DNA from 2 places in the Rhodoferax sp. LS1R11 genome. Region 1 is predicted to be linked to the other one. Evidence: riboswitches for the same ligand, from Rfam matches in the RefSeq annotation. Region 1 holds a riboswitch; the other holds the start of a gene.

The links. A riboswitch is a leader RNA that binds a small molecule or an ion and turns the genes downstream of it on or off. The one in region 1 is predicted to bind glycine.
Region 2: linked by a shared signal. The riboswitch ahead of AC097N_RS11705 (D-amino acid dehydrogenase) and the one ahead of gcvT (glycine cleavage system aminomethyltransferase GcvT) in region 1 are both predicted to bind glycine.

What each region holds. Positions count from the first base shown of each region.
Region 1 covers NZ_JBWMAW010000004.1:275,162-283,642, reverse strand. The annotation lists gene gcvP (aminomethyl-transferring glycine dehydrogenase) at 1-1,716, opposite strand, end outside; gene gcvH (glycine cleavage system protein GcvH) at 1,731-2,102, opposite strand; gene gcvT (glycine cleavage system aminomethyltransferase GcvT) at 2,142-3,314, opposite strand; glycine riboswitch at 3,373-3,518, opposite strand; glycine riboswitch at 3,539-3,641, opposite strand; gene AC097N_RS07960 (DUF1294 domain-containing protein) at 3,696-4,313, opposite strand; gene AC097N_RS07955 (electron transfer flavoprotein-ubiquinone oxidoreductase) at 4,465-6,156, opposite strand; partial or broken gene AC097N_RS07950 (SDR family NAD(P)-dependent oxidoreductase) at 6,306-6,476, shown strand; gene AC097N_RS07945 (DMT family transporter) at 6,476-7,375, shown strand; gene AC097N_RS07940 (chorismate--pyruvate lyase family protein) at 7,375-7,965, shown strand; gene AC097N_RS07935 (peroxidase-related enzyme) at 8,004-8,481, opposite strand, start outside.
Region 2 covers NZ_JBWMAW010000008.1:147,453-155,933, forward strand. The annotation lists gene AC097N_RS11675 (DUF4410 domain-containing protein) at 1-95, opposite strand, end outside; gene AC097N_RS11680 (carboxyl transferase domain-containing protein) at 117-1,739, opposite strand; gene AC097N_RS11685 (AraC family transcriptional regulator ligand-binding domain-containing protein) at 1,873-2,919, shown strand; gene AC097N_RS11690 (HAD family hydrolase) at 3,461-4,120, opposite strand; gene AC097N_RS11695 (patatin-like phospholipase family protein) at 4,186-5,577, opposite strand; gene AC097N_RS11700 (rhodanese-like domain-containing protein) at 5,591-6,013, opposite strand; glycine riboswitch at 6,088-6,187, shown strand; glycine riboswitch at 6,188-6,300, shown strand; gene AC097N_RS11705 (D-amino acid dehydrogenase) at 6,355-7,623, shown strand; gene AC097N_RS11710 (acyl-CoA dehydrogenase family protein) at 7,640-8,481, opposite strand, start outside.

The DNA.
Region 1 (8,481 bases):
GCTGATGCCCGCGTAACCGGTGGCCTGGCACAGCCAGGCGCGCAGCTGTTCATCAAGTTCTTTGTAGCCTTGCAACTGGTCGTGCGGCGCAAACGGGTGGATGTTGGCGAACTCGGGCCAGGTGATGGGAATCATCTCGCTGGTGGCGTTGAGCTTCATGGTGCAGCTGCCCAGCGGAATCATGCTGCGGTCCAGTGCCAGGTCTTTGTCGCTCAGGCGGCGGATGTAGCGCAACATGCCGGTTTCGCTGTGGTGTGTGTTGAACACCGGGTGCGTCAAATAGCTGCTGGTGCGGCGCAACCCGGTGGGGATCAGCGACTCAATGCCTTTGTCGAAAGCGGCCACTTCAGGCAGGGCCTGGCAGTCTTTGGCGAAAAAGCTCCAAACCTGCTCGATGTCGGCACGCGTGGTGGTCTCGTCCAGCGAGATACAGAGGTACTCTTTGAAGTAAATACGCAGGTTAGCCCCCGCCGCCTGTGCGCGGGCAGCTATTGAATTAGTAGCATCTCCGGTTTTGACCGTGAGCGTGTCAAAAGCACTGGTGTGGCTCAGCGTGCAGCCCATTTGTGTCAGGCCGCGGGCCAGGATGGCGGTGAAGGCGGCCACGCGCTGGGCGATGCGCTTCAGACCCTGCGGGCCGTGGTAGACCGCGTACATGCTGGCCACGACGGCGGGCAACACCTGTGCGGTGCAGATGTTGGAGGTGGCCTTCTCGCGGCGAATGTGTTGTTCGCGCGTTTGCAGCGCCAGCCGGTAAGTGGGGTTGCCATGCGAGTCCACGCTCACACCCACCAGACGGCCGGGCATGGAGCGTTTGAATTCATCACGGCACGCCAGGTAAGCGGCGTGTGGGCCGCCGTTGCACAGGGGCATGCCAAAGCGCTGGGTGGTGCCCACTACGATGTCGGCATTCCACTCGCCGGGCGGCACCAGCAGGGTAAGCGCCAGCAGGTCGGCGGCCACGATGAAAGCGGCCTGTTTGGCGTGGACCGTTGCCACATCAGCACGCAGGTCGTCAACTCGCCCGCTGGTGGACGGGTATTGCGCCAGCACCGCAAAGTAATCGCGGTTGGCCAGCAGGTCATTCCACTCGGGGCCCGACATAGCGATGAGTACTTCAATGCCCAAGGGCGCGGCGCGGGTCTGAATGACCTCAATCGTTTGCGGATGGCAGTCGCCGGCCACGATGAAGGTCTTGCTTTTGCTCTTGACGCTGCGCTTGGCCAGCGTCATGGCTTCGGCGGCGGCCGTGGCTTCGTCCAGCATCGAGGCATTGGCCATGGGCATGCCGGTCAGGTCGGTGATCATGGTCTGGAAGTTCACCAACGCCTCCATGCGGCCCTGGCTGATCTCGGCCTGGTAGGGCGTGTAAGCGGTGTACCAGGCCGGGTTTTCCAGAATGTTGCGCAGAATCACGCCGGGCGTGTGGGTGTCGTAATAGCCCTGGCCGATGTAGTTTTTGAAAATTTTGTTCTTCGATGCAATCGCCTTCAGTTCGGCCAGCGCTGCGGCCTCGGTGATGGCCGCAGGAATGGCCATCTGGCTGTGGCGCGCAATCGAGCGCGGCACGATGCCGTCAATCAGCTCGCGCCGTGAGCTTGACCCCACGACCTGCAGCATCAAGACCTCATCGGCTTCGTCCACGCCAATGTGGCGGGCCAAAAATTCAGAAGCGTTTTCCAGCTCGCTCAAGGGTTTGGCGGATTGCATCAACATGAAAATTTCCTAAATCAGGCGTTGGCAGAAAAACTGGTGTAGCCGGTTTCGTCCATCAGGGCGTCCAGCTCGGCGGGGTTGGCCAGTTTGACCTTGAAGAACCAGCCCGCGCCCAGCGGGTCGGAGTTGGCCAGGGCCGGGTCGGCGCGCAGGGCCTCGTTCACCTCGGTGATTTCACCGGTCACGGGCATGTACACGTCGGCCGCAGCTTTCACCGACTCCACCACACCGGCGATGTCCTTGGCGGCAAAGGTGGCGCCCACTTCGGGCAGGTCCACAAACACCACATCGCCGAGGGCGTCTTGCGCGTGGTGGGTGATGCCCACGGTGGCGGTGTCGCCATCAATCTTGAGCCATTCGTGGTCGGGGGTGTACTTGATCGTCATGGGGTTCTCCAAAAATGAGATGTCAAAGAAATTTAAAACTTAACCGCGGTAATACCGTGTGGGTACAAACGGCATGGCGACCACTTCCATGGGCACCGGTTTGCCACGCACGATGGCGTTGATTTTCACACCCGGCACGGCGAACTCGGACGCCACGTAGCCCATGGCCACCGGCTTGTCGATGGTGGGCCCCAGCAGGCCGCTGGTGACTTCGCCAATCTTGTTGCCTTGGGTGTCTTGCAGCTCGGTGTGGTCGCGCACAGGAATGCGCTCCAGTGCCATCAGGCCCACACGCTTTTTAGTGCCTTTTAGGCCTGTAGCCCCCGTACTATCTACGAGAGCTGCTAGTATTTTTGTAGCGCCCGGGAAGCCGCCTGCGCGGGCGCCACCGGTGCGGCGCATCTTCTGCATGGCCCAGTTCAGGCTGGCTTCCACGGGGGTGGTGGTGGTGTCGATGTCATTGCCGTACAGGCACAGACCCGCCTCCAGGCGCAACGAGTTGCGGGCACCCAGACCCACCGGTTTGACTTCGGCTTGTGCCAGCAGGGCGCGGGCCAGCGCGTCGGCGTGGTCGTTGTGGACGGAAATCTCAAACCCGTCTTCGCCGGTGTAGCCGCTGCGCGTCAAAAATACGTCAAATTTCTGCGTGCCGGTGTCTACCGCGAAGTTGCCTCCGGTCATGAACACCAGCTTCTCCACGCCGGGCGCCAGGCGCGAGAGGGCTGTTACCGCCTGCGGGCCTTGCAGCGCCAGCAGCGCCATCTCCGGCATCGGAATGACCTGGCAGCGCGTGCCGATGTGGGCCTGAATGTGGGCGATGTCACCCACCTTGCAGGCGCCGTTGACGATGACAAAAATCTCGTTGTTGCCCCGGTTGAAGAACATCAGGTCGTCGATGATGCCGCCGTCCTCATTGAGCAGCAGACCATAGCGCTGCTTGCCCACCGCCAGGTCGATCACGTCCACGGGCATCAGGCTTTCCAGGGCGGCTGCAGCGTCGGGCCCGACCAGACGCAACTGGCCCATGTGGGAGACGTCAAACAGACCGGCGGCAGTGCGCGTGTGGTGGTGTTCGGCCATCAGGCCGCTGGGGTATTGCACCGGCATGGCGTAACCGGCAAACGGCACCATGCGGGCGCCCAGCTCCAGGTGCAAGGCGTTGAGGGGTGTGGTCAACAGGGCGGAAGCAGGGGGCGCGGAGGTCTGGGACATGGCGGTTTCTCGGAGGGCAAGTCAAAAACTCGGCGCCCGCAAGCTGCGTACGCCAAGTGCTGCCCCCGCTGTCCGCTTTACCTGAGAGATTCGCCGGGCCTGCGTGCACCTGTTGCCAGGCAAAAGGTGCGCAGACTGCGGGTTGCTCCTTCGGTGGGCTGCTGGCCATGTGTGGGCAAGCAACCTCTCTCCAGTGGGGTTTCGTCAAAGGCCCTTCGGCCATTCAACGTTGGTCAGTCCTTTTGCCTGAGCGTTCAGACTGCTGCAATCAGCGGTCCTGCGCCTTCGGCGGTCTTCTCGGGGAAAACTCTCTCCTGACCGGATGGGATTCTAAACGAGGTGGGCGGAGGGGGTAAGACAGGCTCTCTTGTTCGCTCGGACTTACTTCAATAGCAACCAGCCACCCAACCATGGTGAGCTTAAGGCAGCGAATCCCATGACATTGAGTAAAACAGTGCCCCAAAATGCCGAGCGAAACGATGCCTTGGTGGATTTGTGACGCAAAAACTGTTGCGCAATGATTCCACCGGGCCAACCTCCGATAAGGCCCAGCATCAACAGCGAACTCTCTTTCGTTCGCCATCGGCCTGTTGCCGCGGCTGACTTGTCGGCGGCGTATGCAATAAAGCAAGCGACACTGAGGAGCAGATACGCGGTCGCGACCATACGCGGTATTGGCCAGAAAACAGCCAAAACCAAATAGAAAGCCATGAAGGCCGGAACGGCAAATAGCGTAGCACCGCCCCATTCGGCCGTTCTATTTCGGACGCGAGGTCGAATGGCCTGACTCGCACTTTGAAGTTGAACATTCTTTGCGCGCTTTTTGCCTTCGCGGTTGAGTTCAACCTCAAATGTCACGCGTTGATTCAACGAGGGACGACCCGCACGAGCCGGGAGGGCTGTGGTGTGTAGAAATATTTCCTGTCCGCCTTGGGCGGTTTCGATGAAGCCGAATGCACGGTCTTCGTTCCAGGATTTGACAATACCTTCGAATCGCATATAAATTAAAAGTGATGTGTGACACACAAATTTTAAGAGGCGAAACTGTATGAGTCGCTCTACATAGACATTCCAGAATGTCTTGGAAATCCATCAAACAGAAAACAAAACGGGGCCAAATGGCCCCGTTTTATTTACCAGTAATCTCGCGTCACATCCCCGCGTAATTCGGCCCCCCGCCGCCCTCCGGCGTCACCCACACAATGTTCTGCGTCGGGTCCTTGATGTCGCAGGTCTTGCAGTGCACACAGTTCTGCGCGTTGATCTGCAGGCGGTCCGTGTTGTCGTCGTTCTTCACGAACTCGTACACGCCCGCCGGGCAGTAGCGGGCTTCCGGGCCGGCATATTTGGCTAGGTTGATCGACACGGGAACCGATGCATCTTTCAGCGTCAAATGCGAAGGCTGCTGTTCTTCATGGTTGGTGTTGCTGATGAACACGCTGGAGAGGCGGTCAAAGGTGAGTTTGCCGTCCGGCTTGGGATAAATGATGGGTTTGCACTCGGCTGCGGGCTTCAGGTAGGCGTGGTCCGGCTTGTCGCGGCGAATCGTCCAGGGGATGTTGCCGCGCAGGACGAATTGCTCAAACCCGTTCATGAGGGTGCCCACGGTCAGGCCGTGCTTGAACCAGTTTTTGAAGTTGCGGTCTTTGTTGAGCTCGGTGTGCAGCCAGCTCTTCTCGAACGCTTCGGGGTAGGCACTCAGTTCGTCGTGCTGGCGTCCTGCGACCACGGCGTCATAGGCCGCTTCAGCGGCCAGCATGCCGGTCTTGATGGCAGCGTGGCTGCCTTTGATGCGTCCCACGTTCAGGTAACCCGCATTGCAGCCGATCAGGCAGCCACCGGGGAATACGGTCTTGGGCAGGGCATTGATGCCACTGGCATTGATGGCGCGTGCGCCATAGGACAGGCGCTTGGCTGTGACTTCGCCTTTGTCGTTCTCGAAGTAGTAGCGCACGTTGGGGTGGGTCTTCCAGCGCTGGAATTCTTCAAACGGGCTCAGGTACGGGTTGCTGTAGCCCAAGCCGGTGACAAAGCCCACGGCAACCTTGTTGCCTTCCATGTGGTACAGAAAGGCGCCGCCGTAGGTGTCGCTTTCCATGGGCCAGCCGGCGGTGTGCATCACAAAGCCAGGCTTGTGGCGGCTGGGGTCAATCTCCCACAACTCTTTGATGCCGAGGCCAAAGCTTTGCGGGTCACGCCCTTCGTCCAGTTTGTACCTGGCAATCAGTTGCTTGCCCAGGTGACCGCGTGCGCCTTCGGCAAAAACGGTGTACTTGCCCAGCAGCTCCATACCCAGCTGGAAGCTCTCCATCGGTTCGCCGTCTTTGCCCACACCCATGTTGCCGGTGGCGACGCCTTTGACGGAACCGTCGTCGTTGTAGAGCACTTCAGCGGCGGTGAAGCCGGGGAAGATTTCAACGCCCAGCGCTTCCGCCTGCTCGGCCAGCCATTGGGTCACCGCACCCAGGCTGATGATGTAGTTGCCGTGGTTGTGCGCGAAGGGCGGCAGCACCATGTTGGGCACACGAAAACCCGATTTCTCACCCAGGAAAACATAGGCGTCGTCGGTCACCGGTTGGTTCAGCGGCGCACCGCGTTGTTTCCAGTCGGGAATCAGTTCGGTCAGGGCCTTGGGGTCCATGATGGCGCCCGACAAGATGTGGGCGCCGGGCTCGGAGCCTTTTTCGAGCACCACGATCGAGAGGTCGGTTCCTTTTTCAGCGGCCAACTGCTTGAGGCGGATGGCCGTGGCCAGGCCACCGGGGCCGCCGCCGACCACGACCACGTCGTATTCCATCGCTTCACGGGGGCCGAACTGGGTCAAGATTTCCTGGTTTGTCATCGTGTGTCTCGTTTGAGGGGGTCGCTTGATAATAGGGCGGTGCCTGGTCGTCACACCATGCGCCAAGGGCAATGTCAATTGTTCTGCGGATTTTATTCGGTGACCCGATGGCCCTGAGGGGTCAATACCTGTTCAGTGGAGATTCTCTTATGGTTTACAGCATCGATCCTTCGGGCCGCCTGGCTTTTGTGACCGGCGCATCCAGCGGTTGGGGTGCCGAGTTTGCCAGAACATTGGCACGCGCCGGTGCTGTCGTGGTGCTGGCGAGTCGCCGGATGGACAAGCGCAAGGACCTGGACGCCGTGCTGATTGGGTTTGGATGCTGAGGGGGATCGCGGCCGGTTTGGCGGCTGGCGCCTTGTGGGGTCTCGTTTTTGTGGTGCCGCGCGTGACGCCGGGTTTGTCATCGGTTGACCTGACGGCTGGCCGGTTTGTGAGTTATGGCGCCGTCGCGGCGCTGATGATGGCCGTCACTTGGCGCTCACACCAGTGGCCCACGGTGCCCCAGGCCTTGACGGCCCTGGGCTTGAGCCTGGTGGGTGCAACCGGTTACTACCTGCTGCTGGCCCTGGCCATTCACCGCGCGGGGACCGAGGTGCCCACGCTCATCATTGGCACCATTCCGCTTTGGGTCATGTTGCTGGGCAAGCCGGTGGGTTTGAAATGGTCCTCCTTGTTGCCCGGGCTGGTACTGACGTCAGCGGGTCTGGTGCTCATGATGAATGCCATCCCGGCGGGGGACGTCGCGCCGGGGCATGGTGGCTCGCAGTTCTGGTGGGGCGTGCTGCTGGCCACGGTGGCCATGATGTGCTGGACTGCCTTTGCTATTCTGAATGCGGCCTGGCTCAAGCGGCATCCCGAGGTCAGTGCCGCCGAATGGACCAACTGGATCGGCATCGCCACCGGCGTGGGGGCCCTGATACTGTGGTTGCTGGCGGGTTCTGATGCAAAAGAGCTTCTGGCCCTTGATAACCGTGCGGAGTTAGCTATTGTTTGTATAGCAACTGGCGTGGGCTCAGCCTGGCTGGCTAGCATTTTGTGGAACGTGGCCAGTCAACGACTGAGTGTCAGCCTGTGTGGTCAATTGATTGTCAGCGAGACACTCTTTGCGCTTTTTTATTCTTTTGTGTGGGACGGCACCTGGCCGAGCCCGTCACAAGGGGTGGCGGCGGTGCTGTTCACGCTGGGCATTCTGGCCTCCATCCGGGCGCATCGCTGATGGGCTGGACGACCCAAAACCCTTGCCGTGGCCCAGCACGGGCCTGGGTGGGCGCGAACGGCTCGCTCAGTGCGCGCCTGGCTGCAGCGGGTCAGGTTTTCAGCGTTCAGTTGCTCGCTCAGGGGCGTCAGGCACTTTCCCCGGATGAGTCGCGTGCGCTTGGGTTGCCCCAGGTCCAGGCCGGTTATGTGCGTGAGGTGGTGCTGCGGGTTGATGGTCTGGCTGTGGTGTTTGCCCGCAGCGTGACGCCGTATGCCGCCTCGCACGGGCCTTGGCGTGCGATTCGCGGGCTGGGTCTGCGGCCCTTGGCCGATGTGCTGTTCACACGCCAGGGCATCTCACGCTCGCCGCTGGCGTTTACCGGGCTGAAGCCCTCCAGCCGTTGGCGGCACCAGGTGGCCCACGGCTGGCAGCAGGCGGGGGGCGGGGCCTTGGCCTTGGGGGCCTTGCCTGCGCGCCGTTCTGTTTTCACCCGCGGTGGCGCGCCCTTGCTGGTGATGGAAGTATTTGCATCGCCACAGCAGCCCTGGGCTTGGCCGGTTTCACGGCGCGTCAGCGCGCCCACTCGTCTATTGAGGAAAAAACCATGAAGATCGAATGCCCGTTGCAGGGGCTGCTCAGCTGAGGCTTATTTGACCTTCGGTGCCCGCCCCATCGTATAAAACTCGGGGTTGGGCATCATGTTGCTGAACGAGGCCATGCGGTTGGAGAGGCCAAAGAACGCGGTGATGGCGGCAATGTCCCAGGCGTCTTCGTCGGTGAAACCGTGGGCTTGCAGGGCGGCAAAGTCGGCCTCAATGATCTCGTCGGATTTGAGGCATACTTTCATCGCAAAGTCCAGCATGGCACTTTGGCGCGGTGTGATGTCCGCCTTGCGGTAGTTCACCGCCACCTGGTCAGCGACCAGCGGCTTTTTCTCGTAGATGCGCAGAATCGCACCGTGCGCCACCACGCAGTACAGGCACTTGTTGGCCGCGCTGGTGGTGGTGACGATCATCTCGCGGTCACCCTTGCTCAGGCCCGAGTCTTTCTTGAGCATCAAGGCATCGTGGTAGGCAAAAAAGGCCCGCCACTCGGCCGGACGGCGGGCCAGCGCCAGAAATACA
Region 2 (8,481 bases), on a different contig from region 1:
CCGTTAGCGCTACCCGCGTCGCGCTGTACGGTACCCGCACATCCACTCAACCCCACAGCAGCCAGCCAAGCCAGCGTGATCAGCAATACCCGCATTGAATTCCCCTTTGAAAAGGACTACATCCTAAACACACCAAACTTCGTTTCCGGGATCGGCGCATTGAGCGATGCACTCAAGCCCAGCGCCAGCACGCGGCGGGTGTCCGCGGGGTCGATCACGCCGTCGTCCCACAGGCGGGCGGTGGCGAAATAGGGGTGGCCTTGCTCTTCGTACTGGCGGCGAATCGGCGCCTTGAAGGCTTCTTCTTCCTCGATGCTCCAGGCGCCTCCCTTGAGCTCAATGCCGTCGCGCTTGACGGTGGCCAGCACGCTGGCCGCCTGCTCGCCGCCCATGACCGAGATGCGGGCGTTGGGCCACATCCACAAGAAACGGGGGCTGAAGGCACGGCCGCACATGCCGTAGTTGCCCGCGCCAAAGCTGCCGCCAATGATGATGGTGAACTTCGGCACTGCTGCGGTGGCCACGGCGGTCACCATCTTGGCGCCGTTGCGCGCAATGCCTTCGTTCTCGTACTTGCGCCCGACCATGAAGCCGGTGATGTTCTGCAAAAAAACCAGCGGAATCTTGCGCTGGCAGCACAGCTCGATGAAGTGCGCACCCTTCAGGGCCGACTCGCTGAACAAAATGCCGTTGTTGGCGATGATGCCCACCGGCATACCCTCAATATGGGCAAAGCCGGTCACCAGCGTGGCGCCATAACGCGGCTTGAACTCGTGGAACTCGGACTCGTCCACGATGCGGGCAATGATCTCGCGCACATCAAACGGTTTGCGAGTGTCGACCGGAATCACGCCGTACAACTCCTCTGCTGCAAATTTAGGAGCAACAGGCGCTTGTACAGCGGGCGCCAGCACCTTCTTTTGGTTCAAATGCGACACTGCTTGCCGCGCCAGCGCCAAGGCGTGCAGGTCGCTCTGCGCCAGGTGATCGGCCACGCCGGACAGGCGCGTGTGCACATCACCACCGCCCAGGTCTTCGGCCGTGACCACCTCCCCCGTGGCGGCCTTCACCAGCGGCGGACCGCCCAGAAAAATCGTGCCCTGGTTCTTGACGATGATGGTCTCATCGCTCATGGCGGGCACGTAGGCACCACCGGCCGTGCAACTGCCCATCACCACGGCAATCTGCGAGATGCCCTCGGCACTCATGGTGGCCTGGTTGAAGAAGATGCGTCCGAAATGGTCGCGGTCCGGAAACACCTCGTCCTGGTTCGGCAAATTGGCACCGCCCGAGTCCACCAGGTAGATACAGGGCAGGCGGTTTTGCTGCGCCACCTCTTGCGCCCGCAAGTGCTTCTTGACCGTGAGCGGGTAGTAAGTGCCGCCTTTGACCGTGGCGTCGTTGCACACAATCATGCAGTCCACGCCGCTCACCCGGCCAATGCCCACAATGACACCCGCGCAGGGCGCGCTGTCGGAGCCATCACGGTCGGGGTACATGCCCATGGCAGCCAACGGCGACAGCTCCAGAAACGGCGTGCCGGGGTCCAGCAGCATCTGCACCCGGTCCCGCGGCAACAGCTTGCCGCGACCGGTGTGCTTGGCGCGGGCGGCGTCGCCGCCACCCAAGGCCACCTTGGCAATCTGGACGTTGAGGTCATCTACCAGCGCCTGCATGGCGGTGGCATTGGCCTGGAAATCGGCAGAGCGGGCGTTGAGTTTGGTATCAAGAACGGACATGGGGTTCTCTCTGAAGTTCAATAACGGCAGCGGGTTGGTGCGCCATTGTGTACCCCGAAGCATAGAAGCGCCAGGGAATTTCCGGATGCCTCACAGGTTGCAAATCGTGCCATATGGAAAGATACTCTGAGCCATGCCAACGTCCACACCTGCCTCCCTCAACACGACCATCCGTGACCCAACGGGCATTGCCGCGACACCCATTGCATTTGTGGGCGCCATTATGGAGGCCTATGCACGTCAGGGAAAAAGCCCTGAACAGGCCCTCGCGCTGGCACAAATCACGCCACCCAGCCTGATGAATCCGGCATCGCGCATCACCGCCGCGCAAATGGAACGCATCTCCGGTGCCGCCATGCAGGAGTTGGACGACGAGGCGCTGGGCTGGTTCAGCCGCCGCCTGCCCTGGGGCAGCTACGGCATGCTGGTGCGCGCCTCCATCAGCGCGCCCACGCTGGGCGTGGCGCTGCAACGCTGGTGCCGCCACCACCGGCTGATTGCCGACGACATCACCTGCCAACTCAGCGTGACCGGCGACCAGGCCAGGCTGGCCATCACCGAGCACCGCGACTTGGGCACCCTGCGCGAGTTTTGCCTGGTCTCGGTGCTGCGCAACGTCCATGGCGTGGCCTGCTGGCTGATTGACTCACGCATCCCGCTGAAAAGCGCGCAGTTTCCGTATGCCGCACCGCCCCACGCCGAGGTGTACGGCGTGCTGTTCTCCAGCCCCACCGCGTTTGACACCTCACCGGCAGGCATCTGCTTCGATGCGCGCTACCTGGCCTTGCCACTGCGGCGCGACGAACACGCGTTGCAGCAGATGCTGCAACGCGCCCTGCCGTTGACCGTGCGCCAGTACCGGCGCGACCGCCTGCTGGTGCAGCGCGTGCGCCAGGCGCTGGTGGCCCACCCGGCGGACACCCACAGCGCCGACGACCTGGCCACCCTGCTGCATGTGTCGCCCCGCACCCTGCACCGCCAGTTGAAAGACGAAGGCGCCTCCCTGCAGGCGCTGAAAGACGACGTGCGCCAGAGCCGTGCGCGCGAGTTGCTGCTGCGTACCGCACGGCCGGTCAAACAAGTGGCGCAGGCGGCGGGGTTTCAGAATGAAAAAAGTTTTATCCGGGCGTTCAAGAGCTGGACAGGAAAGTCTCCGGCGGAGTTCCGGCGCTTGGGTTGAGTCATTTCCCTCCCGCGCCCTAGCACAACTCGCCCACCCGACACTGCACAAATTTTGTGGATAACTTTGTGCAGCAGCCCCGGAACAACCGTGCCAAAGCCTTGTCTGGCGCGGCCTGCAGCACGGTGCCTGCGAAACAGGCAGGGGTCCATGGCGAGGGCAAATGAGTTGAAAAAAAGTTCATGCACATGTTTTGTGGATAACTTTGTGGAGCACCGCAGGGAAAACAAGCCAATTCCCCATCTGGCAGTGCTTTCAACGCAGTGCCTACTAAATAGGCAGCAGGTATAAGTCACAAAACAAGTGCTTTCAAGCTCTATTTACATAACAGAAAGTTCGCTTGAAACCGGGCCCAAGACCTATTTTTTCAAACCAATTTGAAAATACAAAGAAGCTGCCTGGCCCCATGGCGCAGTGATGAAAGCATTTCTTTTCTCATGCACAGCTTCTGTGGATAAGTTTGTGTACCAGCGCCGGGACAACCCGCCAAAGCCTGATCTGGCGCGGGCTGCAACACGGTGCCTGCCAAACAGGCACTCGGTCAAAGAGCGGCCAGCAAGGCAGGCAAGTCACCCATATGGCCGAACAATTGAGCCGCGCCGGCCGCCAACAGCGCAGGCCCATTCGCCGGAATCGGGCAGTACGCCCACACCGTGGCGCCCGCCGCCACGCCGGCCGTGGTGCCCACCGTGGTGTCCTCGATCACCAGGCACTGGTGGCCTGGCGCATTCAGGTGACGCGCGGCGGCCAGGTAGACGTCGGGCGCAGGTTTGGAGCGTGGCATCTCGTGGCCGCTGAACACCCGACCGGTGAAGAACGCCATCAAACCCACCTGGGTCAGCTGCATTTCCACCTTGAACCGGTCCGCCCCCGAGGCGCAGGCAATGCGCTGGCCGGTGTGGCGGTGCGCCGCCTGCACGGCCGCGTCGGCGCCCGCGATGATCTCCAGGCGCTGCGTTAACTCATGGTTGCGGCGGGTGTAAAAGAGCTGCATCCACGCGTCGGTGAGCGGCTGGCCGGTGTGCGCTTCAATCGCCACGCGCTCGTCACGCACCGACTTGCCGACAAAGAAGCGCATGCACTCCGGCGCTGTCATGGCCCAGCCGCGCTCCTCCAGCATGTCACGCAGGACGGCATTGACAATGGGCTCGCTGTCCACCAGCACGCCATCACAGTCAAACAGGATTGCTTCAAATTTCATAGCATGCTCCGCAAGTTCCATATGGGCTACAGCCCGTTTTTGTTAAAAATATTGGACAAATGACTTCAGGGTGCTGGTCGCTCGCCGCCCAGGGACTGCACCAGTGCCTTGAATTCGGGGGACTGCTGCAGGATGTTGCTCCCCGCCTCAATCAGACGGCTCACGTCCGCACCCGGAATGGAGAACGCCGTGGGAATCTGGAGCAGCCCGCGGCGCCCCAGCGGCTCGGGCGCATCCCGCAGGTTGACGTTGACCACATGAATCTGGGCCTCCGGCGCAAACGAATCGGCGCCGTCGGCCGTGGCGCGGCGCAGTTCACGCCGCCACGCTTGAGCGGTGTCGCTCAGCAGACCCAGCGTTTCCTGTGTGGCCCGCGCGCCGGAGCCAAACAGCAGCGCATCCACCACCTGCGAGGTGCGGGGCACGGTGTCGCTGTCATCAATGCGCTCGGACGGGTCGCGCTCGGCATTCACCGCAATGATCACCAGCTTTTCGATGGCGATTTTGGACGAGCGCCGCACGCTGTCGCGGATGCCGCCGTCGGCCAGCGAGCGGTCCAGCAGGCTGCGCAGGCCCAGGTTGTCGGCCAGGCCACCATCCACCAGGTGGATGTAGGGGCGGACTTTGGCATCCAGGTAGGTGCGCTGGTTGTCTTTGAGCAAGCGCACGCGGTAGTCGCTGGTGGACGAACCGGCAACCTCCCGCGGAGGGCTCGGGCAGTTGGCGTTGTGGTTTTTCAGGGTCATCGGGCTCAGCGCGATCGGCACCGCGGACGAAGCGGCCACGGCAAACGACAGCGGCACACTGGCCAGGTCCGAGCAAATCAGCGCAAACTGGTTCCAGGTGAACTCAAAGCTGGAGCCCAGCGACAGGTCGGTGGCCGAAATCAGCAGGCGCGGCTGGCCGGCGCGGGTGCCCAGATCACCGAAGGTCTTGCCTTCATACAGCGCGTCCAGCCGCTGCGCGAGCAGGTTGCTGCGGCCAAACCAGGGCGACGACAGGTCATGCAGGCGGCCAGGGTGCAGCATGTCGTTGATGAGCGTGTTCTGGAAGTTTTGCCGCAGGTAGGCAGACTCGAAAGTCGAGAAGGTCTTCTCGCCAAAAGCCGCGTAGTAGGCCGCAATGATGCTGCCGCCCGAGACGCCACTGATGACGTCCAGCTCGTCGAGCAGCGCAAATTCGCGCTCATGCCAGCGTACCCGCGTCTGGCGCAAGGCATCGAGCACGCCGTAGCCAAACGCCGCAGCACGCGCACCGCCGCCCGACATGGTGACCACCATCACCATCGAGCGCTCGTCGGCCGCCGGGGCATCCGGCGGCGCGGCTGGCAACGCACGCGCCTGCGGCTGCATCGGCAGGTTTTGCCAGGGGTGCAAACTGGAACACGCCCCGAGCAGGGCGACCGCTGCCGCCGCCATGCCGCAGCGCACCGGACGCATCAACACGTCAATTCCCATGGCCCGCCCCGCCTCAGGGTTTGGTTTGGCGCCGGGCCTTTTGGGCTTCAAGCGTTTCGGTGGGGGCGCCCTGTTTGACCCACTCGGCATACCCACCGTCAACGTGCGCCACGTTGGTCATGCCCATGTCCTGCAAGGCTTTGGTCGCCAGAGCGCTGCGCCAGCCCGCGCCGCAGAACAGGATGAACTCTTTGGACTCGTCGGCGAACAAGGGCTTGTGGTACGGCGAGGCCGGGTCCACCCAGAATTCGAGCATGCCGCGCGGCGCATGAAAAGCGCCCACCACGGTGCCCTCGGCCAGTTCACGGATGTCACGGATATCCACGATCTGCGTCCTGGGGTCGTTCAGGCGGGCCTGAACCTCGGGCACCGAATAGGTCGTGACCTGGGCCATGGCCTCATCGACGAGTTGCTGGTAGCCTTTGGTGATGGGCATGGGGTGCTCCTGGTTGTCGCGATGGAAAAAATGGGCTGACCAGCGAGGGCCACCGCCGCAGTGACATAATCCCGTCCATGATATCGGGAGAGTCTTGAAGCAGTCTCCCTGCATACAAGCGCCGAAGGAGCAACCGCCCCGGAATCTCTCAGGCACAAGAACCGGTATCAGTTCAGCAAACACTCTGAAGAGTGACCGGAGCTAGTCTTCCGGTCCACCGCAGGAGCAAGCGCCCACCGTCCACGGACGGGGTGTGAATCTCTCAGGTCCAAAACAGAGGGGGCGACGGTGTCGAATGTCCGACGCCGTCCCAACCCCCGACTCTTTTTTGGATCTTCCTCATGAAAAAAATAGCTGTTATCGGCGGTGGCATCACGGGCATCACCACCGCGTATGCGTTGGCCAGGCGTGGTTTTACGGTCACCCTGTTTGAGAAACACCGCTATGCCGCGATGGAAACCTCATTTGCCAACGGCGGACAACTCTCGGCCTCCAACGCCGAGGTCTGGAACCACTGGTCCACGATTGTCAAAGGCCTCAAGTGGATGCTCACCCATGACGCGCCCCTGCTGGTGAACCCCAAGCCCAGCTGGCACAAGATATCGTGGTTTGCCGAGTTCATTGCCGCCATGCCGCACTACGAGAAAAACACCATCGAGACGGTGCGCCTGTCGATGGCGGCGCGCGATCACCTGTTTGCCTGGGCGGCACAGGAAGGCATCGACTTTGACCACCAACGCGAAGGCATTCTGCACATCTACCGCGACAAGGCCGGCTTTGACCACGCGGGCAAGGTGTCGCAGATGCTGGCCAAAGGCGGCCTGCAACGCCAGGCGGTCACGCCTGCCGAAATGCGCGCCATTGAACCCACACTGGCTGGCGAGTACTACGGTGGCTATTTCACGCCCAGCGACTCCACGGGTGATATTCACAAATTCACCGCCGGGCTGGCCGCTGCGGCAGAGCGGCTGGGTGTGCGCACGCTGTATGGCCAGGACATCCGCTCGGTGCGCAGCGATGGCAAGCAGGTCACCCTGACCACCGGGGACGGCGCCCACGCCGACACGCTGGTGTTTGACGGCGTGGTGGTGTGCGCAGGCACGGCCAGCCGCGCGTTGGCCGCGCAACTGGGCGACCGGGTCAACATCTACCCGGTCAAGGGTTATTCCATCACCGTCAATCTGCTGGACGCGCAAAGCCAGACCTCGGCCCCGATGGTGAGTTTGCTGGACGACGCCACCAAGCTGGTGACCAGCCGCCTGGGGCAGGACCGCCTGCGCGTGGCGGGCACGGCCGAGTTCAACGGCATGAACCGCGACATTCGCGCCGACCGCATTCGCCCGCTGGTGGAATGGGTGCAGCAATGTTTTCCGGGGGTACGCACCGACAGTGTGGTGCCCTGGGCCGGTCTGCGCCCCATGATGCCCAACATGCTGCCGCGCGTGGGGCGGGGCCGTTCGCCCTGTGTGTTTTACAACACCGGCCACGGCCATCTGGGCTGGACACTCTCGGCCATGACGGCCGACATGATTGGCAACCTGGTGGACAACAGCCTGGGCGCCAAGGCACTGCCCGCCTCCCTGCCCGGCCGCACGCCGGTCTCGGCCTGAGTCACCGGCAGGCGGGTCAGGCCAGCGCGCGCTGGATGATGATTTTCTGCACGTCGCTGGTGCCTTCGTAAATCTGGCACACGCGCACGTCGCGGTAAATGCGCTCGACCGGAAAGTCGCTCACGTAGCCGTAGCCGCCCAGCGTCTGGATGGCGACGCTGCAAACCTTCTCGGCTATCTCGCTGGCAAACAGCTTGGCCATGGCGGCTTCTTTGAGGCACGGACGCCCCGCGTCCCGCAGCGCGGCGGCGTGCCAGATGAGCTGGCGCGCCGCTTCCAACTGCGTCGCGCAGTCGGCCAACCTGAAACCGACCGCCTGGTGGTTGAAGATGGCCGTGCCAAAGCTCTGGCGCTCCTTGGCGTAGGCCAGCGCCACCTCAAAGGCGCTGCGCGCCATGCCCACACTTTGCGCGGCAATGCCGATGCGCCCGCCCTCCAAGGCACCCAGCGCGATTCGGTACCCCTCGCCTTCCGCCCCAATCAGGTTTTCGGCGGGGATGCGGCAGTTGTCAAAATTGATCTGCGCGGTGTCGCTGCTGTGCTGGCCGAGCTTGTCTTCCAGCCGCGCCACCACGTAGCCCGGCGCGTGGGTGGGCACCAGAAAAGCACTCATGCCCTTCTTGCCCGCGCCCTTGTCGGTCACGGCAATGACGATGGCTACATCGCCATTTTTGCCGCTGGTGATGAACTGCTTGACGCCGTTGATGACGTATTCGTCACCGTCCTTGACCGCCGTGGTGCGCAGGCTGGAGGCATCGGAGCCCACATGCGGCTCGGTCAGGCAGAAGGCGCCCAGCATCTGGCCCTGGGCCAGCGGGGTCAGCCACTGCTTCTTCTGCGCTGCGTTGCCATAACGCA